DNA from 2 places in the Falsarthrobacter nasiphocae genome. Region 2 is predicted to be linked to the other one. Evidence: riboswitches for the same ligand, from Rfam matches in the RefSeq annotation. Region 2 holds a riboswitch; the other holds the start of a gene.
What was found. A riboswitch is a leader RNA that binds a small molecule or an ion and turns the genes downstream of it on or off. The one in region 2 is predicted to bind cyclic di-AMP.

Region 1: it holds a riboswitch for cyclic di-AMP, as region 2 does, so the genes downstream of both, J2S35_RS06365 (M23 family metallopeptidase) here and J2S35_RS03410 (NlpC/P60 family protein) in region 2, are expected to answer to the same signal.

Annotation. Positions count from the first base shown of each region.
Region 1 is NZ_JAVDUI010000001.1:1,398,634-1,413,142, forward strand. It holds gene dnaK (molecular chaperone DnaK) at 1-1,844, shown strand, start outside; gene J2S35_RS06320 (nucleotide exchange factor GrpE) at 1,854-2,483, shown strand; gene J2S35_RS06325 (DnaJ C-terminal domain-containing protein) at 2,576-3,604, shown strand; gene J2S35_RS06330 (heat shock protein transcriptional repressor HspR) at 3,656-4,081, shown strand; gene J2S35_RS06335 (GNAT family N-acetyltransferase) at 4,150-4,770, opposite strand; gene J2S35_RS06340 (SDR family oxidoreductase) at 4,767-5,726, opposite strand; gene J2S35_RS06345 (hypothetical protein) at 5,920-6,330, opposite strand; gene J2S35_RS06350 (DMP19 family protein) at 6,609-7,634, shown strand; gene trmB (tRNA (guanosine(46)-N7)-methyltransferase TrmB) at 7,656-8,528, opposite strand; gene J2S35_RS06360 (YccF domain-containing protein) at 9,172-9,564, shown strand; gene J2S35_RS06365 (M23 family metallopeptidase) at 9,738-12,233, opposite strand; cyclic di-AMP (ydaO/yuaA leader) riboswitch at 12,233-12,461, opposite strand; gene J2S35_RS06370 (DedA family protein) at 12,608-13,267, opposite strand; gene J2S35_RS06375 (hypothetical protein) at 13,585-13,812, opposite strand; gene J2S35_RS06380 (HipA N-terminal domain-containing protein) at 13,793-14,107, opposite strand; gene J2S35_RS06385 (hypothetical protein) at 14,406-14,509, shown strand, end outside.
Region 2 is NZ_JAVDUI010000001.1:759,207-773,715, reverse strand. It holds gene J2S35_RS03445 (sensor histidine kinase) at 1-650, opposite strand, end outside; gene J2S35_RS03440 (response regulator transcription factor) at 699-1,409, opposite strand; gene J2S35_RS03435 (hypothetical protein) at 1,472-1,759, opposite strand; gene J2S35_RS03430 (cold-shock protein) at 1,976-2,359, shown strand; gene J2S35_RS03425 (DUF3027 domain-containing protein) at 2,407-3,132, shown strand; gene serC (phosphoserine transaminase) at 3,108-4,223, opposite strand; gene J2S35_RS03415 (metal-dependent transcriptional regulator) at 4,397-5,095, shown strand; cyclic di-AMP (ydaO/yuaA leader) riboswitch at 5,331-5,505, shown strand; gene J2S35_RS03410 (NlpC/P60 family protein) at 5,667-6,599, shown strand; gene J2S35_RS03405 (HNH endonuclease) at 6,923-7,414, shown strand; gene J2S35_RS03400 (amino acid ABC transporter ATP-binding protein) at 7,466-8,338, opposite strand; gene J2S35_RS03395 (amino acid ABC transporter permease) at 8,325-8,990, opposite strand; gene J2S35_RS03390 (amino acid ABC transporter substrate-binding protein) at 8,987-9,784, opposite strand; gene J2S35_RS03385 (ABC transporter ATP-binding protein) at 10,058-11,914, shown strand; gene J2S35_RS03380 (DUF6314 family protein) at 11,992-12,924, opposite strand; tRNA gene J2S35_RS03375 (tRNA-Arg) at 13,039-13,111, shown strand; gene J2S35_RS03370 (SPFH domain-containing protein) at 13,182-14,069, shown strand; gene ykgO (type B 50S ribosomal protein L36) at 14,491-14,509, shown strand, end outside.

The DNA of each region.
Region 1 (14,509 bases), 640 kb from region 2:
GAGCAGTCGGCATCGACCTCGGAACCACCAACTCCGTCGTCTCGGTTCTCGAGGGCGGCGAGCCCACGGTCATCGCGAACGCGGAAGGCAACCGGACCACCCCGTCCATCGTCGCCTTCTCCAAGGGCGGGGACGTCCTCGTCGGCGACATCGCCAAGCGCCAGGCCGTCAACAACATCGACCGCACCTACGCGTCCGTCAAGCGCCACATGGGCACGGACTGGACCACTGAGGTGGACGGCAAGAAGTACACGCCGCAGGAGATCTCGGCGCGCACGCTCATGAAGCTGAAGCACGACGCTGAGTCCTACCTCGGCGAGAAGGTCACGGACGCCGTCATCACCGTTCCGGCCTACTTCAACGACTCCGAGCGCCAGGCCACCAAGGAAGCCGGTGAGATCGCGGGCCTCAACGTCCTGCGCATCGTCAACGAGCCCACCGCGGCCGCCCTGGCCTACGGACTCGACAAGGGCAAGGAAGACGAGCGCATCCTCGTCTTCGACCTCGGCGGCGGCACCTTCGACGTCTCCCTCCTCGAGGTCGGCAAGGACGACGACGGCTTCTCCACCATCCAGGTTGAGGCCACGTCCGGCGACAACCGCCTCGGCGGCGACGACTGGGATGAGCGCATCGTCGAGTGGCTCCTCGCCCAGGCCAAGGCCAAGGGTGCGGACCTCTCCAAGGACAAGATCGCCCTCCAGCGCCTGAAGGAGGCTGCGGAGCAGGCCAAGAAGGAGCTCTCCTCGGCCACGAGCACCAACATCTCCCTTCAGTACCTCTCGGTCACGCCTGAGGGCCCGGTCCACCTGGACGAGCACCTCTCGCGCGCCAAGTTCCAGGACCTCACCTCGGACCTGCTGGAGCGCACGAAGAAGCCGTTCAACGACGTCATCGCCGAGGCGGGCGTCAAGGTTGCGGACATCGACCACGTGATCCTCGTCGGTGGCTCGACCCGCATGCCGGCCGTCACGGAGCTCGTCAAGGAGCTCACGGGCAAGGAGCCGAACAAGGGCGTCAACCCGGATGAGGTCGTCGCCGTTGGCGCAGCCCTCCAGGCCGGTGTCCTCAAGGGCGAGCGCAAGGACGTCCTCCTCATCGACGTCACCCCGCTCTCCCTCGGCATCGAGACCAAGGGCGGCACGATGACCAAGCTCATCGAGCGCAACACGGCCATCCCGACCAAGCGCTCCGAGACGTTCACGACGGCCGAGGACAACCAGCCGTCCGTGCACATCCAGGTGTTCCAGGGCGAGCGCGAGTTCACCCGGGACAACAAGAACCTCGGAATGTTCGAGCTCACGGGCATCGCCCCGGCCCCGCGCGGCGTGCCGCAGATCGAGGTCACGTTCGACATCGACGCCAACGGCATCGTCCACGTGTCCGCGAAGGACAAGGGCACGGGCAAGGAGCAGTCGATGACCATCACGGGCGGCTCTTCCCTCTCCAAGGAAGACATCGACCGCATGGTCAAGGACGCCGAGGAGCACGCTGCGGAGGACAAGAAGCGCCGCGAGGCTGCGGACGTCCGCAACCAGGCCGAGTCCGCCGCGTACTCCACGGACAAGCTCCTCAAGGACAACGCGGACAAGCTCCCCGAGGACGTGAAGACCGAGGTTCAGGCCGACGTCGACGCGCTCAAGAAGGAGCTCGAGACCCAGGAGGGCAACGAGGACGCCGTCAAGGCCGCCTTCGAGAAGCTCCAGGCGTCCTCGATGAAGCTCGGCGAGGCCCTCTACGCCCAGGAGCAGGCAGCTCCGGCCGGCGAGCAGGCCGAGTCCGCGCCGAACGCGGACGATGACATCGTCGACGCAGAGGTTGTCGACGAAGACGACGAGAAGAAGTAAGGACACGCCATGCCGCATCACGGAAACGAGGCAGAGCACGAGAACCCGGTGACCCCGGAGGGCTCGGCCGCGGGCTCCGAGTCCGGCGCGGAGTACTCCGCGCCGGAGGGCACGGCGGGCGAGAACACTGAGGGAGATGCCCTCGACCAGGTTGAGGACATCCTGAACTCGGCTTCGCTCGAGGACGAGTCCACGGACGCCCCGGCGTCCGAGGCCCCGGCCAACGACGAGGCTGCAGAGCTCAGGAGTGACCTCCTCCGCCTCCAGGCGGAGTACGTCAACTACCGCAAGCGCGTCGAGCGCGACCGGGCCGTTGCCGGAGAGAACGCCACGATTGCGGCGCTCCAGGCACTGCTCCCCGTGCTCGACGACATCGAGGCCGCGCGCCAGCACGGCGACCTCGAGGAGGGGCCCTTCGCCTCGATCTCGAAGAAGCTCGACGCCGCGCTCGCGGGCCTCGGCCTGGAAAGCATCAACGAGACGGGCGTGCCGTTCGACCCGAACGTGCACGAGGCCCTCATGCAGGTTCCCAACCCCGAGGTCCCCGAGGACCACGTGGCGCAGATCCTGCGAGTCGGCTACCGCAAGGGGGAGCGCGTCCTGCGCGCCGCCCAGGTGATCGTCTCAACCGGCGAGTAATCGCCCAGTGAACGTGTGGCCCGCCCTGCGAGACCCGCAGGCGGGCCACACGTCTACTTGTCAGAAGTCAACCGATACGAAGGAGAGCGCCCATGGCCAGCCAGGACTGGGTGGAGAAAGATTTCTACGCGACGCTGGGGCTCAGCAAGGACGCCTCTGCGGACGACATCAAGAAGGCCTACCGAAAGCTGTCCCGGAAATACCATCCGGACTTGAACGCGAATGACGAGGCCGCCGAGCAGAAGTTCAAGGAGGTCGCCGAGGCGCACAGTGTTCTGAGCGACCCCGAGGAGCGCAAGCAATACGACGCGATCCGGGCCATGGGCTCCGGCGCGCGCTTCACGGCGGGCGGCCCCGGCGGCGCGGGCGGGTTCGAGGACGTGTTCTCGGGCCTGTTCAACGGCGGCAGCTTCAATGGCGGCGGCCGCGGGTTCAACCCGGGCTCGTACGGCGGCGGCAACTTCGGCGGTCAGAACATCAACTTCGAGGACCTCTTCAACAGCGCGGGCGCCGGGGCCGGCTACGGAACCGGCGGCTACGGCGGCTTCCCGGGCGGCGGATACGGCGGCGCGCCGGCCAAGGGCGCGGACCGCACGGCCTCCACCACCATCGGGTTCGGCTCCGCCCTCAACGGCACCAAGATCGGCCTCCGTGAGCCCAGCGGCGAGACCATCGAGGTCCGCATCCCCGCGGGCATCAAGGACGGCCAGAAGGTGCGCGTCAAGGGCAAGGGCCAGCCGGGGGCTGGCGGCGCCGGAGACCTCATGGTCACCGTCAACGTCCGCCCTCACAAGGTCTATGAGCGCGACGGCGATGACTTGCGCATGCACGTCCCCGTGACGTTCGCCGAGGCGGCGCTCGGAGGCAAGGTCCAGGTTCCGACCCCGGACGGCGGGCACGTGACCGTAAGGGTGCCTGAGGGCTCCTCGAGCGGCAAGACGCTGCGCCTCAAGGGCCGTGGAGTCAAGACCCGCAAGCACACGGGGGATCTGCTCGTGGTGCTGGACGTCGTCGTCCCCAAGGACCTGAGCGAGGACGCGAAGGCCGCAGTGGAGCAGTTCGCAGAGGCAACCAAGAGCGACGACCCGCGCGCCACGCTGGCGCGAGACGCCGCGCTCTAAAGCGCGCGAGCGAACGAAAGAATCGGCCCTCGCGCCGAGGAAGGACAGGTGATGGCGGTGCAGGAGGAGGACTTCGAGCCCGTCTTCGTCATCTCAGTTGCGGCGGAACTCGCCGAGATGCACCCGCAGACCCTGCGGCAGTACGACAGGCTGGGCATCGTCACGCCCCAGCGGCAAGGGGGCCGGCACCGCCGGTACTCCCGCCGGGATGTCGAGCTGCTGCGCGAGGTGCAGCGACTCTCCAAGGAGGGTGTGTCCCTGGCTGGGATCAAGCGCGTCATGGAGCTGGAGCACCAGGTCTCCGCCCTTCAGTCCCGCGTGCGGGAGCTGAGCCGCGAGCTTGAGCAGGAGCGCATGCTTCGGGCCGACGACACGCGCGTGTTCGCCGCGGGCCGCCAGGGCGAGGTCGTGGCGGCCCGGCGTGGCACGCGCGTGCGGGCCAGCCGGGCCGTCGTCCTGTGGCGGCCGGGCTCGTAGCCAGGGCCTGCGGCGGCATCCGCGTCGGTGAATGTTCAGTAGGGCCGGAACCGGGCTGACTCGTCCGGTCAGGCGGAGGGCGTGCGCTCGCGCAGGCGCCACTGCAGGCGGTGCTTCACGGACGGCCACTCGTGCTTGAGGATGGAGAAGACGACGACGTCGTCGAGCTCGCCGGACTTCAGCCGCCGCTGGCCGCGCAGGACACCGTCCTGGCGGGCACCCAGCCGGGCGATGGCCTCCCGGGACTGCTGGTTGGCCCAGCTCGTGCGCAGGGTGACGCACTCCGCACCCCACGTCTCGAAGGCGTAGGCCAGCAGGAGGAGCTTGGACTCCGCGTTGGTGCCCGTGCCATGGGCGCTCGCCCGGTTCCACGTGTAGCCGATCTCGAGGCGGGGCACGCTCGCATCGATGTCGACGAACGCCGTCATCCCGAGGACCTCGTCGGTGTCCTGACGGACTGCCACGAAGGGGACCATCTCCCCATCTGCCTTGAGGGCCAGGCGGCGCTCGATCTCCGCGGCCATGTCCTCCGGGCGGGGGACGGACGTGTACCAGCGGTCCCACACGCGCCCGTCGTCGACGGCGTCCTGAAGACCGCCCAGGTGAGCCGGAGACAGAGGCTCGAGCCGGACGAGTGCGCCCGCGAGGGGAGATGCAGGCTCCGGGAACCCCGCGCTCACGGCAGTCATTCTGCGTCCTTGGGGCTGGGCGGGGCCGCGGGCTCACTGGAGGACGCCGAGGCCGCGGGCTCGGCGGAGGCAACGGCTGCAGAGCGGCGCGTGCGGACCCCGCGCCGCTCGCGGGGCTCCTTGGGCGCGGCCGGCGAGGCCAGGCCGGACCAGGGGGCCAGCGGGTAGGAGACGGGTCGGCCGGTGGATACGCGCTCGGCCACGAACTCCTCGAAGGTCTGGCCGGGCCAGGCGTGGTCCGGGGCCGTCGCGTGGCCGTCCGCGAACGCCCGGAGGGTCTCGCCGGCGAGGGGCATGTTGACGGGGCGGCCGCGGCGGCCGGAGGCGTGCAGCCACTGGTACGCGAGGTCGTTGCCCGTCAGGACTGCGGGGCCCGCGAGGGACTCGATGCCCCGGGAGGCCGGGAAGTCGGAGCGCTCGGCGAGGGCGCGGGCGGCGTCGGCGGCGGCAATGGGCTGCAGGCGGATGTCCCCCGGGACGGGGAAGCGTGCCACGCGGCCGAACCCCACGCGGGGCACGGCCGCGAACACGGAGTCCACGAGCTCGTGGAACTGGGAGATGCGAACGATCGTGAACGGCACCCCGGACTGCCGGACCTGGGTCTCGGCCTCGAGCTTGGCCGTGTAATACGGGAACGGGATGGCGTCGATTCCCAGGATGGACACGTGCATGAAGTGGGGGACGCTGGCCCGGCGCGCGGCCGCGGCCAGGCGGGCGGTCCCGCCGATGTCCACCGAGTTCCAGTCCTTCTTGGACGTCGAGGACGCCATGTTGATGACGAGTTCCACGCCGGCGACGGCCTCGTCGAGCCCAGCGCCCGCCGCAAGGTCGCCCGCCACACCGCCGTAGACCCCTTCGCGGCGCGTCAGGGCCAGGACCTCATGCCCGCGGGCCCGCAGGAGAGGCAGGAGGTGGGTGCCAAGGACGCCGGTGCCGCCGGTGACGAGGATACGCATGGCACCAGGCTACCGGGATGGGCCGGGCAGGGCGGGGGCGTGGTCGGGCGGAATGCGCCGCGCCCCGGCGGCCTCAATCATGAGGCCCCGGGGCGCGGGAGCTGGAGCCGCGCTGATGGACTCCGCAGAGTGAAGGGCTGCGGGGGCTCAGGCGGCGGCGTGCCTGGCTGGCGTCAGTCGACGCCGACGGCGACTAGTTGCTCTTCTTGCCGCGGCCGAAGACGAGGCCGAGCGCAATGGCGGCCAGCCACATGTCCTTGGCCATCGGCACGCCGTCCTGGGTGGGGCGGATGCCGTCGGACTCGGTCATCTCGTCGTTCTTGAAGTACATGGAGAGCATGCCGGCCGCGAAGCCGCCGAGGGCCAGGCCCGCGAGGCGGTTCGGGACGAACGGCAGCAGAAGGGCGCTGCCCACGGCGATCTCGCCGCCGACGATGAACTTCTTGAACTGCTCGTCAGAGAGGTCACCAAGAGCAGGGATGCCGGAGGCGGCCATGCCCTTGAGGTAGCCGGCCGTGCCGTTGTCCATGCCGAGCTTGCCGATGCCCGAGTTGAGGATCCATGCGCCGGGAATTGCGCGGAGAGCGAGGTTGCCAAGGTTCATTGTGGCGTCCTTTCCATGATGGGGATACTGCGCCAGACGATGGTGGCCCGGCGCAGAGAAGCTGTGCTTTCACCGAGGATAACCGGGGGCCCTGGCTGCTTATTCCATAGAAGCTGAAATTTTGCTCAACAGCTGTGAGACGGCGGGGATGCCGGGCCCGCGGGGTGGCGGCGGGCGGCCCCGTCGTCGTCCGAGAGAGACCGCCACGTCTGCCGAAGGAACGGGGTAGCGTGAGAGGTGACATCGATCGCCCCAGCCGTTCCGAGAGGTGCCCTCCCATGAGCCAGACTCCAGCCAGCGCCCGCCACGTCATCATTTCGGAAGAGAGCGTCAACGCCGACGCAGACGCGATCCTCCTGTCCAACATGAACGTCGTCAACGCGATGTTCGACGAGCACCTCACCGCTGATGAGATTTCCGACGGCGCCTTGCGGGCGTATTACGTCGATTTCTACACAACCCAGTTGGCCGCCGGCGGCTTCGGGCACCTCGTCTTCGCGTCCGCGATGGACGAGGACGTCCTCACGTACATTGGCGAGGGCCTCCAGGCGCTCGGCGCCGACGAGCACGAGTCCCTCTACCGCGCGTTCCTGGCCCGCTACGAAGAACTCGGCGAGGACGCCCAGGAGCACTTCCTCAGCGACGACGAGGACATCACCGACGAGGACGTCGAGGATGACTACTCGGACGACGACGAGGCCGCTGACGCCGAGCTCGAGGGAACCTTCGAGGCCGGGCGCCGCATCATGGACCACGACGACGAGGTCACCTACGCCGAGACGGACGAGAACATGGGTGCCGAGCTTGAGGGCTCGGACCTCGCCGAGGAGGGGCTGACCGACGTCTACGAGTCAGACCTGGACGGCCTGTACGCCGACGTCTTCCAGGACTTGGACGAGCGCTACGAGGAGCTCAGCGAGTCCCAGGACCTCGCGGCCATGACCGCCGCCTGGCTCGCCGCCCACCCGGACCTGCGCACGGTGCGGGAGGACGACATCGCCGCCGAGGTCGCCGCCCTCGCCGACGCTGTCCCGGGAATCGAGGACCGCCGCTCCGAGGAGGACGACGAGCTTGAGGAGCACGAGGCGCTCATCTTCGAGCTCGCGGACGTCGCGGACCAGGAAGTCGAGGCGATTCTCGGCTACGAGGAGGACTTCGAGTTCGAGGGCGAGACCCTCGGCGCCTGGCGCTTCCGCACGCTGGACGGGGAGTTCGCCATGGTCGACGACGGCGAGCGGGCGCTCATGGTTGACCTCGACACCGACGAGATCGTCGTTGAGGTCGAGTTCGCCGACGAAGACTAGACCGGCCCGCCGCGGCCCCCGCTAGAGCGCGCGGTAGGTGAGGTCGAAGATCTCCCGGCCAGCCGAGTGCGCCTTGGACTCGAAGCTCGTCAGTGTCCGGCCCTCGAAGCGGGGTGCCCAGCCGCCGCGCTCATCCGTCTCGTCCCGGGCCGTCTCCGTCTTGACCGCCTTGCTGCCCGCGCGGGCCTCGACGCCGGCCACATTCTCCAGCCCCTCGCGCCAGACGCGCGTGAGGGGCGAGGCGGAGCCGGTGCGTTCGCCCGCGTGGACGTTCTCGAACGCGGAGGCCCCGTCGAGAACGTCCCGCATCTGCTGGGCGTAGTCTGACCAGTCCGTGGCCAGGCGCCACAGCCCGCCCGTGGGGAGGACGCGCCGGACCAGGGGCACGAGGTCCGGCTGCACGAGCCGCCGCTTCCGGTGTTTGGTCTTGTGCCACGGGTCCGGGAAGAAGACCCAGACCTCCTGGACGGACCCCTCGGGCAGCATCGTGGCGAGGGCCTCCGGGGCGTTGACCTGGGCGACGCGCACATTGGTCAGCCCCAGGGCGCGGATCTTGAGCATGGTGTTCGCGAGCCCCGGCTTGTAGACCTCGAGGGCCAGGAAGTTGCGGTCCGGGTTCTCTGCGGCGGCGTGGGCTATGGCCTCGCCGAGCCCCGATCCGATCTCGACGACGAGCTCTGCCTTGCGCCCGAACGCCGCCTCAGCGTCAAAGACGTAGCCCGGGTCCACGGAGGTGTCCGGCCCCGTTCGAGGAACGTCGATGAGGTAGTCGCCTGACAGCTCGGCCCAGGCGTCCTTGCGCCGGCCCTGCAGGCGGGAGCCGCGGCGGACGAAGGACACGGGGCGCCGCGGTCGGTCCGCGCCGGGCGTGGCGTCTGCGGCATGCGGGTCCAGCTCAGCGTTGGCGTGCGCCTCAGCCGAGTCGGCTGTCTCTGCGCGCGGGGCGTCTGACCGTGGTGCGTCTCGCTGCGCCGTCTCAGGCTGCGGGGCTGGGGTCTCGGGGGGCGTTTCGGGATCGAGGTTCACAGGAACAAGCCTACGCACCCGGGCATCGGGGGCCTGCCGCGTGGCAGGGAGAGGGGGGGTGGGGGAGCGGCCCCGGCCTGACCGCTGGGGATCTGCGGTGCTTCGGGGGACGGGCGGGGCCGCTGAGACGAGCGTTGGGGGGCGCTCGCATGCCGCGGTACAAAGGCCGCGACTGCTCGGGGGAGTACCAGGAACGCGTTGCTGAGCCTGGTCCCTGGCCTCCGCAAGGTGATGGCCAGGAGACGCGAGTGGCTGGGGGCCTTTCGCGCCGTTCACTTGTTAAGACACCGCACCCCGCGGATCGTGACGCGACAATCGAAATCTTTTTTTCTGGGCCCTCGCCGGCCCCCGCGCGGCTGCTGTCTGACCCCCGCTCCCACCCGTCCATCGCAGACTGGCCCGGTCTGTCTCCGCCCGGGCTGCCGCCCCCTGGCCCGCTCGGCCCATCCCGCCCCGGGATCGCCCAACGGGCATGCGGCCAGCGCTCAGGTGTCACGGCGAAAATACGGGTATGAAGACCTTGCTCAACATCATCTGGTTCGTCTTCGGCGGCCTCTGGCTGGCTCTCAGCTACTGGGCGCTGGGTTTGCTCATGTGCTTGACGGTGGTGCTCATCCCGTGGGGCATCGCATCGTTCAGGATCGGCTCGTTCGCTCTGTGGCCTTTTGGCCGGACCATCGTGAACCGCCGGCCGGTCATGGGCCCGTTCTCTGTGATCGGCAACGTGATCTGGATTCTGGTGGCGGGCGTGCCCATCGTCATCGCGCACGTCACCACGGCGGCGGCCCAGGCGGTGACCATTGTGGGCATTCCCCTGGCCCTCGCGAACATCAAGCTCATTCCGGTCTCGCTCATGCCCATCGGCACGGTGATCGTTCCTGCTCGCGCGGGTGCCTGGCTCTAGTCTCGGACGACGACGACGCCTGGCGGCGCCGCGGCCACTGCCCGCCGCGCCACTCCAGCTCGGCGAGGCGGCACGGGATAGGACGTGTCCCGTCTTGTCATGCGTCAACGACGAAGGCCCAGGCCACATCCTCGGATGTGGCCTGGGCCTTACTTCGTTGGGCGGTCTGAGGCTCAGGCTCCAGCCAGGCCGAGCCAGGGGGCGGGATTGGTCCACGCTCCGTTGACGATCACCTCGAAGTGGAGGTGGGGGCCCGTCGAGTTGCCGGTGCTGCCCTCGGCCGCGATGTGCTGGCCTTGGACAACGAGCTGACCAACGGAGACGTCGATCTGCGCGAGGTGGTTGTACGTGGTGACGACGCCGTTGCCGTGGTCGATCTCGACGCGGTAGCCACCGCCGTAGGCGTGCCAGCCGGCGAAGATCACGCGGCCGGACTGCGCCGCGCGCACACTCGCCCCGTATGCGTCGGGGAAGTCGATGCCCGTGTGGAAGTCGCAGGCAGGGAGTCCGGCGAGGCAGCGCGAGCCGAACCACGAGGAGATGGCGGCCGTGCCACTAGGCGAGGCGAGGCGCATCTGCTGCATGAGGGAGGCCGGGGCCGTTCCGTAGGCGCCGGTCGCCGCCGAGGTGTTGAGCGCGTAGGTGTACGCCCGGTTCGTGTTCGTGTCGCCGCCGTTGCTGACAGGCACCGTCGGTGTCGTCGTGGGCAGGCTCGGCGGCGTCGCGGGGGCGCTGGGCGTGGTGGCCGGTGCGGTCGCGGCGGGTGTCAGGGGGCCGAGTTTGGCGGCGAGGGCGGTGGCGGCGGCCTTGTCTCCGTTGGCGAGGTAGGCGTTGAGGAAGACGTTGAGCTGTTTTCCTGTGCCGTAGAGCTCGCCCTTGGCGCCGTTGCCGTCCCAGTAGTTCCACCATTGGGCGGGGGCGTTGGCGTCGACGTAGTCCTTCGCGGCCGGGGCCGTGGGCTGGGTCGTGGGTGCAGGCTTGGTGGCCGGGGCGCTCGGCGTTGCGGGGGCGCTGGGCGTGGTGGCCGGTGCGGTCGCGGCGGGTGTCAGGGGGCCGAGTTTGGCGGCGAGGGCGGTGGCGGCGGCCTTGTCTCCGTTGGCGAGGTAGGCGTTGAGGAAGACGTTGAGCTGTTTTCCGGTGCCGTAGAGCTCGCCCTTGGCGCCGTTGCCGTCCCAGTAGTTCCACCATTGGGCGGGGGCGTTGGCGTCGACGTAGTCCTTCGCGGCCGGGGCCGTGGGCTGGGTCGCGGGTGCGGGCTTCGTGGCCGGGGCGCTCGGCGTTGCGGGGGCGCTGGGCGTGGTGGCCGGTGCTGTCGCGGCGGGTGTCAGGGGGCCGAGCTTGGCGGCGAGGGCGGTGGCGGCGGCCTTGTCTCCGTTGGCGAGGTAGGCGTTGAGGAAGACGTTGAGCTGTTTTCCGGTGCCGTAGAGCTCGCCCTTGGCGCCGTTGCCGTCCCAGTAGTTCCACCACTGGGCGGGGGCGTTGGCGTCGACGTAGTCCTTCGCGGCCGGGGCCGTGGGCTGGGTCGCGGGTGCGGGCTTCGTGGCCGGGGCGCTCGGCGTCGCGGGCTTGTTGGCGACAATCGGCGCCTCGGTGGGCCCAGCTGTGCTGGGAGCAGTGGCCACCGGCGTCTTCGAGGCGGAAGGCGCGGGGGTGGGGGTTGCCGGGGCTTTCGTCACCGGGGCGGTCGGGGCCTTGGCGGCCGGGATGCTCGGCGTCTGGGGCGCGGACGGGGCCGGGGCACTCGCCGTGGGGCCGGAGGCGGAGGGAACCTTGGTCACGGGCGCGGACGGCACCGAGGCGGCCGGCGCGCTGGGGGCCGACGACGGCTGAGCCGCCGGGCTCGTCACGGCCGGCGCGGGCTTGGCCGTGCTGGGCGCCGTGGCGGCAGGGGTCTTCGTGGCGGGCACGCTCGTCGTCGGGCGCGGAGCCGAGGGAGCGGAGGACGCAGGCGCAGTGGCAGCGGGAGCCGAGGCTGCGGGAGCCGTCGCGGCAGGAGCGGACGACGCGGGGGCTGATGCCGCCGGGCGCGGGGCGGCCGGAGCGGAGGGCGCCGGCGTGACAGGGGCCTTCGGCGAGGTGGCAGGGACCTTCACCGCGGGCGTCTTGCCGTTGACCAGGACGTTGGCGGCCGGGACCTGGGCCTTGGCGACGGCCTTCTCGATGCTCGCGCCGGAGAACCACGCGTTGAGGAAGGCGTTGAGCTGCTTGCCCGTTCCCGTGAAGAGGCCCGTCACGGACTTGTCCGCGTTCCAGTAGCGCCAGACCTGGTGTGCAGCCGCGGGATCAACCCACGGAAGCTCAGAGGCCACGCGGCTCTTCTCCTGGGTGACCATGCCCTGAGCCATGAACGCGTTGAACTCGGCACCGGTGCCGAAGTAGAAGCCCTGGCGAGACTTGTCCGCGTTCCACCAGCGCCACCACTGGGCGGGGGCTGCGGAGCTGACGTACTCCGTCACCGAGGACGAGGGAGTGGCCGTGCGCTCAGGCGTCACGCTAGGGGTGAAGAGCGTGGTCTTCGCGGGCGCAGTCTCAGAGACAGCCACGGCCGTGGGGAGGGAGCTGGTGATGAGGGCAGCGGCGGCCGCTGCACCGGTGGTCAGCGTTGCGAGGCTCTTCACGTGCGTGGGCTTCGGCGAGCGTGTGGCCTGCCCAAGGGGGGTGGCGTTCATAAGGCTTCCTCCGCGCCTGCGAGGTTAGCTGTCGGATTCGGAAACCGGCTCCTTGCGAGCCTGGCCCCGGTTCCGCCGTCCTGCCAGTGCCCGCAGGCCTGGCCGAAGACGGTGACGGAACTTCACCCCAAGGCACGCGCGTGCTGCGTGCCAGCGAATGTGGTTCCCCCGCTTCCACCCTGTCTGTTCTGCCACCCGGGCGTCGGTGGAATTCGGCGTCTCGCCCGGCATTGCCTCCGTGGTCTTCGGCAACACCCATAAAGTTACGGAACGATCACAGGCCCATCAAGAACCCCATCAACTTCGAGTAAAGGTTGAACCTTATGGCTCAAGGCTCAACCTTGGGTCTCGGCGGCGGCCCCGGCTCCCAGTCCCTAGGCCCGCTCAGGCTCCTGGGCCTCCGTGGGCTCTTCCGCCGCGAAGCGGGCTACGCCCTCCTTGACCCGCTTGTGCAGCAGGCCGCCGGCCGCGAGGGCGAGGACGAGGACCGCCAGGAAGCCCACCCACGCGAACTCCTTGAGGTAGTGGTGGGCGGCGTCCCCGACCAGGACGATGAATCCGACCGTGCCGAACGCCCAGAAGATGCCGCCCGTGACGTTGGCCAAGAGGAAGCGGCGGTACTCAATGCGCAGCGTGCCGGCAAGCGGCCCCGCGAGAATGCGCAGGCCAGCCACGAATCGGCCGAAGAACACCGTCCACGTGCCCCACCGGTCAAAGACGTGCTCGGCGTATTTGATGTGCGCCGGGGAGATGTGCCGGGGGAACCGCCGAGTGAGCCAGGTGAGCAGCCGGGTCCCGTACGTGCGCCCGACGGTGTAGCCGATGGAGTCCCCAATGACGGCGCCCGTGGTGGCGCAGGCGGCGATGATCCACGGGTTGATGTTCGCGTCCGGGTGCAAGGACAAGAGGGTGGAGGCCACGAGGATCGTCTCGCCCGGCAAGGGGATGCCAATGCTCTCCACGCCGACGACGAGACCCACGAGGGCATAGACCAGCCAGGGAGGGATTGATCCCAGGAAGGACGGGATGTCCACGCGTGTCTCCTTGGCGATGTTTGTCTCGGGGACTCCACGCGGCCGACGCGAGGAGAAGCGGTGCTGGAGATGCTCTGCGCACGCCGGTCCCGGCCCAGGTGCCGAGCATGGAGTCTGGATCAGATTGTAGAACGTCCGTCAGGGCGCTCCCACCACGTTCCCTGGGCAGTGGGTGAATCGCCGGTTCATTCGCGGGAGGCGAGACCGTCCAGGGCTGATCCGCACAGGGCACTGATCCCGTGAGCGAGGAGGTCGGGGAGGGCGCTCGCGCCGATTGCCTCGGATCTCTTGTGCGAAGCAGTGCCAGTGCCTGCGCTTCAGGCGGCCAAACCGGAGGCTATGTCATAGATCGGCGCCAGGTGAACCTGGCCATCGAGATGCAAAGGTGAGTAGTTCTCGGCACGCGCGTCCGGGGCGCCGAGGAGATCATTGGCAATGATCGCCTGAGCGAAGTTGGCGACATCTTCCGGGCCGCTGCCCTCGTTCCAAGCGGAGGGCGAACTTGCTCTGGGCGCCAGCCAAAGATCAGCGTTCCGCGCGTCCAATCCAGCTTCCTCCAGGCGCATTGATGAGTTGGCGCAGTCGGTTCCCAACATGCTGTGTGCTGAGGGAGAATTCTTCCGCCATCGATTGGCGCACGGCCTCGCCTTCAGGAATGAGGCCTTCTATGTAGGCCATCGTTGGCTTGTTCTTATAGGGGGATTCACGATACGGGAGAGCGACCGAGAGGGAGGCGCTGTTGTCCAGGCCCGGCAGGTACTCGATCCTCTTGGCCCCGAAGTCGTCTTGGATCAGGGTCCCGATGTGATTCCCCTGTAGGAGAAGGTGGAGCCTCTTCATGACGATGAACCTTTGAGGGCTTGTGAGAGCCGTGACGGGCCGGTCAGTGATGAACAGCGCTGGCGTAGGGCGAATGCGTCGGCTGATGATGGTGTCGCCGAGCTCCGTTCCGTCTGGCCAACAGGTGCGTGGAGGAGCGGCTTCCCGGTGGACCCGTGATGAAAGGTTGCCGAATTGTTATTTCAGGGGGCTTTGACGTGCATTTTCTGGTCGTATGATGAGGGTGCGGGGTCGAATGGAGCCCAGCCGGCCCGGTGTATAGGGCCGATCACATGCTCATAGAGATGGAATGACTGCCATGTCGCGTTTCACCAAGACTCTTTCCTCTGGCGCTGCTGCTGCTGCGCTTGTCGGCATTGCCGCCGTTGGCGTCGCACCCTCGGCTTCCGCTGCGTCGGTCCG
Region 2 (14,509 bases):
AGCATGGCGTTGAGCGAGCGGGAGAGGCGGCCGATCTCCGTGGACGGGTTCTCGACGGTGACGCGCTGGGACAGGTCTCCCTCGGCGATCTTGGCCGCCGTCCGCTCAACCCTCTGCAGGGGTGAGAACGCGCGGGTGACGACGAGATAGGCGATGAGCGTAGCCGTCAGCGTCGTGATGAGCCCGATGCTCGAGAGGAGCGCGGCTGCGTTGTTGGACACGCTCTCGGTCCGCTCCATGGACTGCGCCACGATGAGCGTCTGCTTGGGCGTGTTGTCGACGTCAAACGCCATGACGCGCCACCCGGGAGAGCCGATGTTCGTGCCGCGGATGGTGAAGCCGGCGCTGCCGTGCGAGCGCAGCTCTTCAAGCGTGTACGCGTTGAGATCCGGGGTGTCCCCGCCGCCGGTGGGCGTGCTCTGGGCCAGGACGACGTTGTCCGCGCTGAGGATGGCGCCATACGTGCGCAAGAGCTCCGTCTCCTGCGATGTGCCCGTCTGGTGTCCGTTGAACACCACACGGGCAATCGAGGAGGAGGAGTCCTTGAGCTCCGCGTCCATCCTCTGAATGAGGCTGCTTCGGAGCATGATGACGGACAGGATCCCCGTGATGGTCACCGTGGCGAACGTCAGGAGGGTCGTGATGGTCACGAGCTTGGTCCGAAGGGACGTCGCCCGCCAGAAGGAGAGGAGCAACGTCTAGCGCTTGTCCGCGGTCCGAAGGAGGTAGCCGACGCCGCGCTTGGTCTGAATGAGCGGGGTCAGCTCCTTGTTCGAATCGATCTTGCGGCGCAGGTACGAGATGTAGGACTCGACGATGGACGCGTCCCCGTTGAAGTCGTACTCCCACACGTGGTCGAGAATCTGCGCCTTGGACAGGACCCGGTTGGGGTTCATCATGAGGTAGCGCAGGAGCTTGAACTCGGTGGGGGAGAGGTCGATGACCTGTCCCGCGCGGCGAACCTCGTGGGCGTCGTCGTCGAGCTCGAGGTCGTCGACGCGGAGGATGGCCTCGTCGTCGTCGAACGGGTGCGTGCGGCGAAGGACGGCGCGGATGCGGGCCACCACCTCGTCCAGGCTGAACGGCTTGGTGACGTAGTCGTCGCCTCCGACGGTGAGGCCCTGGACCTTGTCCTCGGTCCCGTCCTTGGCGGTCAGGAAGACCACGGGGAACTGCTTGCCCGCGGCACGGAGGCGGCGCGTGATGCTGAACCCGTCCATGTCAGGGAGCATGACGTCGAGGACGGCGAGGTCCGGCTCGTCAGCTTCCACAGCGGCGAGCGCCTCGCGGCCGTTGGCCGCGGAGACGACGTCGAAGCCTGCGAATCGCAGGGACGTGGTGAGCAGTTCGCGAATGTTGGGCTCGTCATCGACAACGAGGAGCTTGGCTTCGGCTGGTTGCGTATTCACCCCTCCATCTCACCAAGGAATCCTGAAAGACGCCAGGATGAACACCCGATACTTCCAGCGCGTCAGGAGAGCTTTCGCTGAATGACTCCTGTGATGATCGCGAGAAGCAGCGCCACGAACGCGGCGGGAAGGAGGGCCAGGAACAGCGGGACCAGTCCGCCCGGCACGCCCTGGTGGCTCAGCCCCAGGAAGACGACGACGGCGACCGCCGCCACGCCGATCACCGCGCAGACGACAGCGAGCCCCATGAGAACGCCCCGGGCCGCCGCGAGGGGGGCGTGCGCAGGATGCGCGGGCTCGGACTCGGGGCGATGCCCCGCAGGGGTCTGCTCAGTCGCGCGGAATGTCATACCTTGTATTCTTCCACGCTCGCTCCCGCCGAGGACAAGCGCCGGATCGCCGAGCCCGGCCGGGGTGAGGCCGGGGAGCCCTGACGAGCACCGCAGGCGGCGCGGGTAGGCTTGGGGAGTCATGGGCGTGCAGCGAGTCAGCTCCGCCCCCCACGTTTCCGCCCGGGAGCCCACGAGGCCCGGAGCGATGAAAGACGAAGTAGGCAGGCAAGACATATGCCCATCGGCAAGGTGAAGTGGTACGACGCCACGAAGGGATTCGGCAGAATCCTCTCGGAGGACGGCGACGACGTCTTCCTCCACGTCTCGGCCCTGGAGCCCGGATCCCCGGCGCCCTCGCCCGGGACACGCATGGAGTTCGACCTGGCCCAGGACCGCCGGGGTGCCCAGGCTCTCCGCGCCCGGGTGCTCGAGCAGGGCCCGAGCGTCGTGCGAAACACTCGCAAGTCCGCAGCTGACATGGCCGTCATCACCGAGGACCTCATCAAGCTTCTTGACGGGGTCTCCAACGGGCTGCGCCGCGGCAGGTACCCCGAGGACGTCCACGCTCGCAAGACCGCCGCGCTCCTGCGCGCCGTGGCAGATCAGCTCGACGCATGAGCCGGCGTACAGGAGCAGCGAAGGGCCCGGAGGCGGACAGCCCAGAGATGGACAGCGCCACCACGAGCGCCGCGGACGCTGAGAGCGCCGCGCAGGACCGCGCGGATGCTGCAGGCTCCGAGCTCGCCGCCCAGGCGGGCGCCGCGGCGGAGGCAGGGGATGCGCCTGAAGCAGGCGCGGCACCCAAGCGCCCCGCGCGCAAGCGGGCCCCCAAGCCCGACGCCCTCGTCGCCGAGGCCGTCGACGCGGCCCGGTCGGCTCTCGAGGACGCCTTCCCGGGAGAGGCCATCGGGGATCACCTCGGGGCGCAGCCGGAGGAGGACCGCGTCATGACGCACCGGTTCACCGCGCAGAAGCAGGGCTACCGGGGCTGGCAGTGGTACGCCACCCTCGCCCGCGCGCCGCGTGCCAAGAAGATCACCGTCAACGAGATCGGGCTGCTGCCGGGCGAGGGGGCCCTCCTGGCCCCGGCCTGGGTGCCGTGGGCAGACCGCCTCCGCCCCGAGGACACGCAGCAGGGGGACGCGGACCAGCAGGCGGGCGGGGCCGAGCCCGGCCAGGACGAGCCCGCGACGGCCGTCGAGGCGCCCGCGGTCGCCGAGACGGGCGGCACCGGCGTCGTCGTCACCGAAGAGCGGACCGAGGTGGAGCAGGCGCCGGCAGCGGACGGCGACCACACGGACGAGGACCCGACCGCCGAGGAGATCGAGGCGAGCGTCAAGGTCAAGCGCCGCCGCCGGCAGAGGCGCTACCGGGCCAACCCCAAGACGTAGTCGATGCTGGCGAGAAGGGCGGCGACGTCGCTCTTCTCGACAGCCACGAACGTCCCGATCCGCAGCTGGTTGCGCCCCAGCTTGCGGTACGGCTCCACGTCGAGGATGCCGTTCGCGCGCAGGGTCGAGGCGAGCTGTGCGGCGTCGACCTCCTCCGCGAAGTCCACGGTGACGACGACGGGCGAGCGGTCCTCGGCCCGGGCGACGAAGGGGCTGGCCAGCTCGTGCCGCTCCGCCCACTCGTAGACGAGCCCCGAGGTCTCGGCGGTGCGCGCCGCCGCCGCCGTGATGCCGCCGAGGCTCACGAGCCAGTCCAGCTGCGCGTCAAGCCCCACGAGGGTCGTGAGGGAGGGCGTGTTGTACGTCTGGTCCAGGCGCGAGTTGTCGAGCGCGGTCTTGAGGCTGAGGAAACTCGGGACCCAGCGGTCGCTGGCCGCGATCCGCTCGATCCGCTCCACCGCGGCAGGACTCGCAATGGCGAGCCAGAGTCCGCCATCGGAGGCGAAGTTCTTCTGCGGCGAGAAATAGTAGACATCCGTCTCGGAGAGGTCGACGTCGATGCCGCCCGCAGCGGACGTGGCGTCCGTGAGGTGCAGCGCGCCCTCGGCTCCCGGAACCCGGGAGACGGGGGCCATGACGCCCGTTGAGGTCTCGTTGTGCGGCCACGCGTAGACGTCGACCTCGCTCGCGTGCGGCTCGGGGCGGGTGCCCGGGGCTGACGTGATGATCTCACTCGGCTCGAGGAACGGGGCCTCGTTGGTGGCCTGCGCGAACTTCGAGCCGAACTCGCCGAAGGAGAGGTGCTGGGCGCGCCGCTCCACGAGCCCGAACGCGGCCGCATCCCAGAACGCCGTGGCGCCGCCGTTTCCGAGGAGGACCTCGTAGCCCGAGGGCGCATTGAACACGTCGAGGAGCTTGGAGCGAATGGCTCCGACGAGGCTGCGGACGGCTGGCTGCCGGTGGCTCGTGCCGAGGAGACCGGGCTGGGCTGCGGCGATGGCCTCCATCTGGGCGGCGCGGACCTTCGAGGGGCCTGCGCCGAAGCGGCCGTCCTGGGGCAGGAGGTTCTCGGGGATCTGAATCTGAGTCATAGGGCGCTCCTCTGAAGGTCCGTCACACACGTGGTCCCATTGACCCACACGCACCGCCCGAAGGCCACTCCGGTCCAGGCGGCGGGCCGGGCGCGGCGACGGGCGGGCGCGGCTCGACATAGAATACGGAGGATACGGCTTCACCCCATTCCGGCTGACGAGGAGCATGCCCAGTGTCTGAGCTCATTGATACGACGGAGATGTACCTGCGGACGATCCTCGAGCTCAAGGAAGAAGGGGTGCCCGCGCTGCGCGCCCGCATCGCCGAGCGCCTCCACCACTCGGGCCCCACCGTCTCGCAGACCGTGGCGCGCATGGAGCGGGACGGACTCGTGGAGGTCACGGCGGATCGCCACCTCGAGTTCACCGACGAGGGTCAGCGCCGCGCCACCGAGGTCATGCGGAAGCATCGCCTCGCGGAGCGACTCCTGTCCGACGTGATCGGACTCGACTGGGAGCTCGTCCACGACGAGGCCTGCCGGTGGGAGCACGTCATGAGCGAGCGGGTGGAGCGCCGGCTGCTTGAGCTCCTTGAATCGCCGACGGTCAGCCCCTATGGCAATCCCATCCCCGGCCTCGAGGCCATCGGCGGGGACGCGGCCGAGCCGTTCGGGGAGGGCGTCGTGACGGCGACGGCGGCCGTCCGCCGCGCGGGCGGGGCTCCGGTCCGCGGCGTCATCGCGCGCCTGGCCGAGCCGATCCAGGTGGACGGCGAGCTGCTTGTTCAGCTGCGCGAGTGCGGACTGGTGCCGGGCGCCGAGGTGGACGTTCAGGAGCGCGGGGCCTTCCTCCGCATGTCCGCCGTGCTCTCCGGCGAGGGGCTCGAGCTGCCTCTCGAGGACGCGGCGCACCTCTTCCTGCGTCTCTCGTAACTTTTTCCCGAGACTTTGTCCCACCGGCCGAGGCCCGAGCGTGCGGTGCCTGCCGCCGGAAATGTCGCATGGTGACGCCCTGAGGGGACACGCCGATGGTCACAGCACCGTGACCATAACGTGACATTTGGGTCTCGGTGTTGTAGGTTTGATACCCGAGAGGTCATCCGAAAGGATGACCAGCATCCCGACGATGCGCCGAGCCTTGTCAGTCGGCGGGATGACTCAGGAGGGCCCCTTGGGGTCTCTCCACCAATGACAAGGGCGGGGGACCCACATGTGACTGGAATGTTCCAGTCTTGGGGTGAAGCCCAAAGGTCACGAAACGGTTACGGCCGCACGGGACCGGAGGGCCGGGTGACTCCCATCCGAACCCGACAGCTCACCTCGCAGGCGATGTGGGAGGCAAAGCTTCGTTCAGACTCTCGACTCGAGGGTGATGGCGGACCACGGCTTCTGACAACTTCATTCAGCATTTGATCGCAGTTCGGCTCCCAGGCACAGTGCCTGGACAAGGGTCGGCTACGAAAGGGCCCAGGTCCCTTCGTGAACCACGAAAGAGAGCTCCACGTTGTCGAAGAGCATCGAAAAGGCGTCGCTGTCCGCAGTCGCCAAGGCAGTTTCTGAGAACGCAGGCGGCGCCACGCGCCAGGCAGCCGTCATCGCGGCGGCCTCCGGCCTCGTTCTCTCGGGTGGCCTCGCCGCCCAGGCATTCAGCACCCCCGAGGCCGCACCGGCCTCCCACACCGCTCCGGCTTCCGCGGCCCCCGCCCCCTCGGCCTCCGCCGAGGTCAAGGCTCCGGCCGCCGCGACCGCCAAGAAGGTTGAGCGCGCCGCCGTCAAGGCCGCCCCCAAGAAGGCTGTCAAGAAGGCCACGAAGAAGGCTGCCCCGAAGCGCGCAGCCGCTCCGGCCAACGCCCGCAAGGCCACCACGGCTGGCGCCTACTCCTACTCCTACTCGTCTGACTCGGTTCAGCAGGCTCCGGCCCGCGCCGCCGTCAAGGCCGCCCCGGCACAGGCCGCCGCCGCCACGGCTCCCCAGGCTGCCTCCTACACGGCTCCGGTCGCGCAGCGCGCCGCCTACCAGGCTCCCGCCGCTCAGCCGGCCGCCTACCAGGCTCCCGCTGCTCAGCCGGCCGCCTACCAGGCTCCCGCCGCTGCCAAGCCCGTTGCCTCCACCTCCGGCGTTGGCGCCACGATCGCCGCTGCCGCTCGCGCTCAGGTCGGCATGGGCCAGGACTGCACCATGCTCGTCACGAATGCCCTCGCGGCCGCTGGCATCAGCCACCACGGCTGGCCGGCCAGCTACATGGGCCTCGGCACCATCACGAGCAACCCGCAGCCGGGCGACCTCATCTACTACGACAACGCTGGCTCCGGTGTCCCGCACATCGCCGTCTACATCGGCAACGGCCAGGCCGTCCACGGCGGCTGGAACGGCAACCAGACCACGATCGCCTCGGCCTACCTCGGCTCCGGCCCCGTGTTCATCCACGTCGGCTAGTCACAAGCACTAGGTCACGCAGCCCCTGGAGGGTTGCAGGACTTGCCCCATTGGGGGGCAGCAGAGAGACCCGCGCTCCACATCGGAGCGCGGGTCTCTCTGCGTCTGGGCAGGCCTCATGGTGAGGCCCCGCCCAGCACACCGAGGGCAACCGCATGGACCGCACGGGGGCTGGTAGCCGAGAATTCACCTGTCGGCCGCCCGCTGATCAACGGGGGGTCTTCCGCCCGAGAGGGCTCAGGGGGCACACTGTAGTCATCACGGACCGCGTTCCTCATCCGCGCCCATCATTGCCAGGTGGTGCGCTCACCCGGGAGCAGATCATGCGCACACTCGTCCTCAACGCCGGCTACGAGCCTCTGGCCGTCGTCCCGTCCCGCCGCGCGGTGGTGCTCATCATGCGCGGCAAAGCCACGATGATTCGCGCGGGGGAGGGGAGTCTCACGGGGGTGAGCGTCTCAGTGCCGCGGCCCAGCGTCATCGTCTTGGCGCGCTATGTCAGGCGGCCCCGCGCCAAGCGCCTCGCCGTGACCCGGCGCGGAGTGCTCCGCCGGGACGGGCATCGCTGCGCCTACTGCGGGCGCACCGCGACGACCGTGGACCACATTCAGCCGCGCTCCCGCGGCGGCGAGGACTCCTGGGAGAACCTCGTCGCGTGCTGTCTCGCGTGCAACGGGGCCAAGGGGGACAAGTCGCTCGCGCAGATGCGCTGGACGCTCCCCTTCCGTCCGCGCGAGCCGCGCGGGGATCTCTGGCACCTGCGGGGCCTGGAACAGCCCGACGACGCCTGGCGGGACTATCTCGCCGCGGCCTGAACGCTGCCGCGTCGGGGCCGCGCGCCGCCGGGGACGGGACCGTGGTGAGCCCTAGCCGAGCTCGGGGTGGGTCAGCCGCCTGACGAACTGCTGCGTGCGCGGCTCCGACGGGGACTCGAGGACGTCCGCGCTGGGGCCGGACTCGACGACCACGCCGCCGTCCATGAAGACGGTCGTGGAGGCCACCTGACGGGCGAACTGGAGCTCGTGCGTGACGATGAGCATGGTCCAGCCCTGCTCCGCGAGGTCACGGATCACGGTGAGGACGTCGCCCACGAGCTCGGGGTCGAGGGCGGAGGTCGGCTCGTCGAAGAGCAGGAGGGCGGGCCGCAGGGCGAGGGCCCGAACGATGCCCACGCGCTGCTGCTGCCCGCCGGAAAGCTCGTGCGGGTAGGCGTCCGCCTTGGACTCGAGCCCGACGCGCTTGAGCAGCTCCAGTGCGTCCGCTGTGGCCTCCTGCTTGGGTCGCTTCTGCACCCGCACGGGTCCCTCGATGACGTTCTGGAGGACGGTGCGGTGGGGGAAGAGGTTGTAGGACTGGAAGACCATCGCGGAGGCGTCCCGCAGGCGCGCGATGTCCCGAGCACGGGCCCGCGCGGACGTGCTCGCGCCGAAGTCGACCGTCACGGGCTCCGCCGAGGGGGAGCCTGCGAACTCGACGACGCCGGCGTCTGGCGTCTCCAGGCCGTTGAGGCACCGGAGGATGGTCGTCTTGCCCGAACCCGAGGGGCCAATGAGCGCCACGACGTCGCCGCGGCGGACCGTGAGGTCGATGTCCTTGAGGACCCGGTGGTCTCCAAAGGACTTGGCGAGCCCCCTGACCGTGAGGAGGGGCGCGGGGGCGGGGGCGACGTCGGGCGCCGCCGGGTGCTGGGCCACAGAGCCAGGGCGAGGGACGGGGACCGGGCTGCTAGGACGCGACATGGCGGTTGAGCCTCCGCTCGATCGAGGGCTGGGGCAGGGAGAGGACCATGCAGATGATCCAGTAGATGAGGCCCGCCTCCATGTAGATGAGAAGGAACTCGTTGGAGAACGCAGCGACGTCCTGGGCCTTGCGGAAGAGCTCGGACACGGTCACGAGGGAGGCGAGGGACGTGTCCTTGACGAGCGAGATGAACGTGTTGGACAGGGGCGGCACCGAAAGGCGCGCGGCCTGGGGCAGGACCACGCGGCGCAGGGTCTGAGCCCGGCTCATGCCGATCGTGTGCGCGGCCTCCCACTGGCCCTTCGGCACGGACGCGATGGCCGCGCGGATGACCTCAGCCGCGTACCCGCCCACGTTCATGGACAGGGCGGCGACGATCGTCGTCCACGGGCTCAGCGTCACGCCGAGGTTCGGCAGCCCGTAGAAGATGACGAAGAGCTGCACGAGCATCGGCGTGCCGCGGATGACGGAGATGTAGGCGCGGGCGATCCATGAGAGTGGCTTGATCCGGCTGATCCTCATGATGGCCATCGCCAGGGCGATGACGAGGCCGATCGCGAACGAGACGAGCGCGAGCGGGATGGTGACGAGCAGGCCCGCCTTGAGGATGGGCCAGAACGATTCGGCGAGGAGTCCCCAGTCCCAGGTCACGAGGACTTCGAGACGTCGGTGCCGAAGTACTTCTCCGACAGCTTCTTCAGCGTGCCGTCCTTCTCCAGCTCAGCGAGGGCCTTGTCCACGGCGTCCCTGAGCTCCGTGGAGTCCTTGCGGAACAGGAACGCGGACGAGCTCTCGGACGAGTCCTCGGCGACGATCTTCACGCCCGAGTTGGGGTTGGCCTTGAGGTAGTCGAGGACCGTGAGCTTGTCGTTGATCGTGGCCTCGACGCGGCCCTGGCGGACGAGCTCCACGGACTGGGCCCAGCCCTCGACGGGCGTGATGACGGCGCCCTTCTCGCGGGCCTCCTTGCCGAAGTTGGAGGTCGCCGACTGGGCGACCTTCTTGCCCTTGAGGTCCTCAAAGGAGCGGATGGAGGAGTCGGCCTTCGCGACGACGACGCCGCGGGAGTGGGAGTACGGCTTCGAGAAGAGGTACTTGGCCTCGCGCTCCGGGTTGATGCCCACCTGGTTGGCGATGATGTCGAACCGCTTCGCGTCAATGCCCGCGAAGATCGCGTCCCACTGGGTCTCCTGGTACTCGGTCTTGACGCCGATCTTCTCGGCGACCGCGTTCATGACGTCCACGTCGTAGCCCGAGAGCGGGGCGCCCGCCTGAGCGTGGAAGGTGAACGGCTTGTACGTGCCCTCGGTGCCCACCTTGATGGTGCCGGCCTTCTTGACGGAGTCGAGGCTCGTGGAGCTGGACTCGGATCCCCCGGAGCAAGCCGCCAGCAGGAGGGTCGCGGCGGAGGCGAGGCCGAGGGCTGAGAACTGGCGGCGATTCATGGGGAGATCCTTCGGGTAGATGGGGTGCCCGTGACGAACGGGGCAAACCAGGCGTCTAATGTGACAAACCAGGTAAACATTATTCCTATTCCCCGGGGCTGTGATAACGGCGGCCCCGGTTTGTTACGAAGTGTGACAAACGGGGCCGCCAGGCGCGTCGTCGTCCGCTGGACCGCCCCATCTCCAGCCCGACGCGAGACGAGCCGGGACCCCGCCTTCCGCCCTGAGCGAGTCCGGCCCGATGCCCAGCCGCGGAGGCGAATAATTGGACCAATGAGTATGGAACGCGCCGCGATGCACCACATGATGAGGTCTGCCCAAGTCACGGAGGCCGCGCCGGTCTCGCGGGCGACGCTCAAGCGGATCGTGGAGTTCGCGCGGCCATACCGTGGGCGGCTCATCGCGTTTCTCGCCGTCTCGCTGCTCGGCGCGCTCCTGTCCGTGGCCACGCCGCTGCTGGCGGGACGCGTCGTGGACGAGATGGTCGTCGGCGGCAGCCGCACGGTCATCGTGTGGATCGCGGTGGCGATCGCCGGAGTCGCGCTCCTGGACGCGGGCGTGGGCCTGCTCAACCGCTGGCTGTCCGCCCAGATCGGCGAGGACGTCATCCTCGACCTCCGCACCCAGGTCTACGAGCACGTGCAGACCATGCCCGTGGCGTTCTTCATGCGCACGCGCACGGGCGCTCTCGTCTCCCGCCTGAACTCGGACGTCCTGGGGGCCCAGCGGGCGTTCGCGACGACGCTCTCCGGCGTCGTCGTCAACGGCGTCACGGTGCTCCTGACGCTCGCCGTCATGGTGAGCAAGTCCTGGCTCGTGGCCGTCCTGACGCTCATCCTTCTGCCGATCTTCCTCCTGCCCTCTCGCAAGATCGGCGGGAGGCTCGCCACTCTGCGGCGCGAGTCCAGCGACCACAACGCGACGATGACCGCCCAAATGACCGAGCGATTCTCCGCGCCCGGCGCGACGCTCATCAAGCTGTTCGGAAACCCGGCCTCCGAGGCCGCGCAGTTCGAGGCGCGGGCCGGGCGCGTCCGCGACATCGGCGTGAAGTCCGCCTTCATGCAGCAGGTGTTCCTGACGCTGCTCACGCTCGTCTCCGCGCTGGCGCTGGCCCTCGTGTACGGCGTGGGCGGCTGGTTCGCGGTGGACGGCCGGCTCAACCCGGGCGACGTCGTGGTCCTCGCGCTCCTGCTGACGCGCCTCTACGGGCCGCTGACGCAGCTCTCCAACGCGCGGGCCGACCTCATGGGCGCGGCCGTCAGCTTCGAGCGCGTCTTCGAGATCCTCGACCTCAAGCCGCTCATCACCGAGCGGCCGGACGCAAAGACGCTCGCCGACGCCCCCGCGAGCCTGCGCTTCCGCAACGTGAGCTTCGCCTACCCGAGCGCCAAGGACGTCTCCCTGGCCTCCCTTGAGTCCGTGGCCGTCCTCGACTCGCGCGGCGGCGAGGAGGTGCTGCATGGCGTGGACTTCTCCGTGGAGCCCGGGCAGACCGTGGCGTTGGTCGGGTCCTCGGGAGCGGGGAAGTCGACGATCGCCCAGCTCGCGGCGCGCCTCTACGACACGACGGGCGGCTCCGTGGAGCTCGGCGGGGTGGACGTGCGGGACCTCTCCTTCCAGTCCCTCCGGGACAGCGTCGGCATGGTCACCCAGGACGGGCACCTCTTCCACGAGTCCATCCGGGCGAACATCGCCCTCTCGAGGCCCGACGCGAGCGACGACGAGATCTGGGCCGCCCTCCGCGGCGCCCGCCTCGAGTCGCTCGTGCGCAGCCTGCCGGACGGCCTGGAGACCATCGTCGGCGAACGCGGCTACCGGCTCTCCGGAGGCGAGCGCCAGCGCATGACCATCGCCCGCGTGCTCCTGTCCCGGCCGCAGCTCGTCATCCTCGACGAGGCCACGGCCTCCCTCGACTCCACGAACGAGGCCGCGGTGCAGGGCGCCCTCGCTGAGGCCCTCGCGGGGCGCACGGCCCTCGTGATCGCCCACAGGCTCTCCACGATCCGGGACGCGGACGAGATCCTCGTCATCGAGGCCGGCCGCATTGCCCAGCGTGGCACGCACGAGCAGCTCCTCGCCGCGGGCGGGCGCTACGAGGAGCTGTACCGCACCCAGTTCGCCGAGTAGGCCGGGCGGATGCCGGGGGCCGCCGGCTGGCTCAGGTGCCGAGGGGCCACGGCGCGCGCCCAGCGCCGGCTCCAGGCTCAGCCGAGCGCGTCAAGCAGGCGCGGCGCGATGCTCTCCCGCAGCAGCGGGGCAATCGAGTAGGGCGTCCCCGGCACGAGCCCCGTCTCGACGGCCTCGCGCAGCTCACCGAGGGTGAGGAGCCGGACCTCGGCGATCTCGGCGGCCGGCGCGAGGGCGTCCGGGTCCAGACCCTCCGGGAGCGCGGCGCGGTAGCACTCGGCGAACAGCTCGAACCCCGCCTCGTTGGCCGGGCGTCCCCGCCACGAGCCGGCATGCTCAAATGCGCCAGGGCCGAGGTCCAGTCCCAGCTCCTCGGCCAGTTCCCGTGCCGCCGCCTCCCGCGGGCCCTCGCCCGGCTCGGGCTTGCCTCCGGGCTGCATGAACGCGTGTGTCCCCTTCTTGCGCACGACGACGAGCTGGCGCGCCCCCGTCAGCAGCTCCACGGCGGAGACCGTGATGACGGGCAGCGGCCTCGTCAGCGTCGTCCGCAGCGTGAGGTCCTTGGCCGGGCCTGCCACCGTCCACGTCCAGGACAGCTCGGTGGGGGAGAGCGCCTCCACGCGGGCCTCGTACTGGTCCGGGGCGCACCAGTGGGACGGGGTGTCCGCGCCCTTGTCCAGCCGCAGAGAGTGGAAGGGGCGCCCGTCGTCGAACAGAATCTCCGCGGACGAGCCCCCCACCAGCCAGAGGTGAGTACGCTGGGCCGGGGTGGGGGCGAGGCCCTGAAGGCGGAGGGTGCCCTCCTCGTGGGCCCGAAGCCGCTGGGCGGGGGAGGAGAGAGGCGCGCCACGCGGCGCGGGGTTTGAGGCGGGGGTTTCATCCGGCGCCGGCTCGAAGGTCAGGGTGCCCGTGAAGGTGCCCGACGTCCCCGCCCGCCGGTCCTCGATCTCCCGGTGGGCGGACCAGGTGCCGGAGAGGAAGCCTGCGAGGTCGAGAACGGGGTACGGCACGGGGCTCCTTCGCTGGGGTCGCGGGCCCGCGGCGCCTGAGGCCGCCTTGGAGCCGCGCGCGGGCATTCCGGTAAGCTGGACTCTCGCAACGTTAGCCGAGTGGCGGCGTCGCGCGCCCTAGTAGCTCAGTGGATAGAGCACGGCTCTCCTAAAGCCGGTGTCGGAGGTTCGATTCCTCTCTGGGGCACCGCACTGTCGCGGCGGCCGCTGACCGGCGGACGGCGCCCACGGTGGCCGCACCCGACCGAAGGAACGACATGTTCGCAGTGATTATGGTGGCCATCCTGGCCATCCTCAGCGCGGCCGGCTTCGCCGTCGCCAGGACCATCAAGCCGAATGAAGAGGGCAACAGCAGCCGGGGCAGTGTCCGCCTCGCGTCAATCGGAGCCGCGGTCCTGGCCGTCGTCATCCTTCTCTCATCCAGCGTGACGGTCGTCGCGCCGCGCACGGTGGGCGTCAAGGTGGCCTTCGGCAAGCCGACGGGCGTGCTCTCGAACGGCCTCCACCTCAAGGCCCCGTGGGAGAAGGTCGAGGACCTCGACGGCTCCGTGCAGAACGACGTCTATCAGGGCGCGGACCACGACATCGACATCCGCCTCGGCAACAACTCCAAGGCCACGGCCGACGCCTCGATCCAGTGGCAGCTGAAGACCGACGACGCCGAGGACCTGTTCCTCAACTACAAGACCTTCGACAACATCCGCACGAACCTCGTGGACCGCAACTTCCGCGCCGCGCTCAACGAGGTCATGGCCACCTACAACCCCCTCAACTCCGTCAAGGCGGCGGAAGGCGGGGCGGACCTCAACGCGATGGCGAAGCAGGTCGAGGCCAAGATGAAGGAGCGCGTCGGGGACCAGATTGAGGTCAAGTCCGTGACGATCCCGCTCATCAACTTCGACCAGTCCACGCAGGACCGGATCAACGAGCTCCAGTCCGAGATCGCCCGGACCCGCATCGCCGAGCAGAAGAAGGCCACGAACAAGGCCGAGGCGGAGGCGAACAAGATCCTCGAGCAGTCCGTCTCCGAGAACACGCTCACCTCCAAGTGCCTGGACATTGTGTCCAAGTCCGGCCAGTCCCCGCTGGGCTGCTTCCCCGGCACTTCTGCGCTTCCGACGGTGACCCAGCCGCAGAAGAAGTAACGCGTTGGCCCTAGGCTGCGCGGACACGGGCCTTCCTTCTGCGTTGCGTTGCGTTGCGTTGCGCGGTGAGTTTCAACCAAGAAAGTGCGCTCCAGTGTGCGAACACCGCCCCGCAACGGGACAGGTGCGGGGTGGAGGCCCGGGCGGCGGGGAGGGAATTGCCCCGCTGTTGCGTTTCGCGTAGAATCGACGGGTGCTTCGTACCGCGCGCACGCTCCTGCGTGCCCTGTGGTGAGAAGCCGGACGGCGTCGCTGCACCTGGCGACCAGTCCGCCGCTCAAAGTTTTGGGATCCACTGCCTTTTGAGGGCCGCGTGAGCATCCCGGGTGAGTGTCGGGCGCGGTCGGAGCGATGACGTGGAACTCCACGCCGCTCGCCGTTGCCCGAAACCGCCGTAATTGGCCCGACACAAGGAGAACTCATGAAGGTCCGCAACTCGC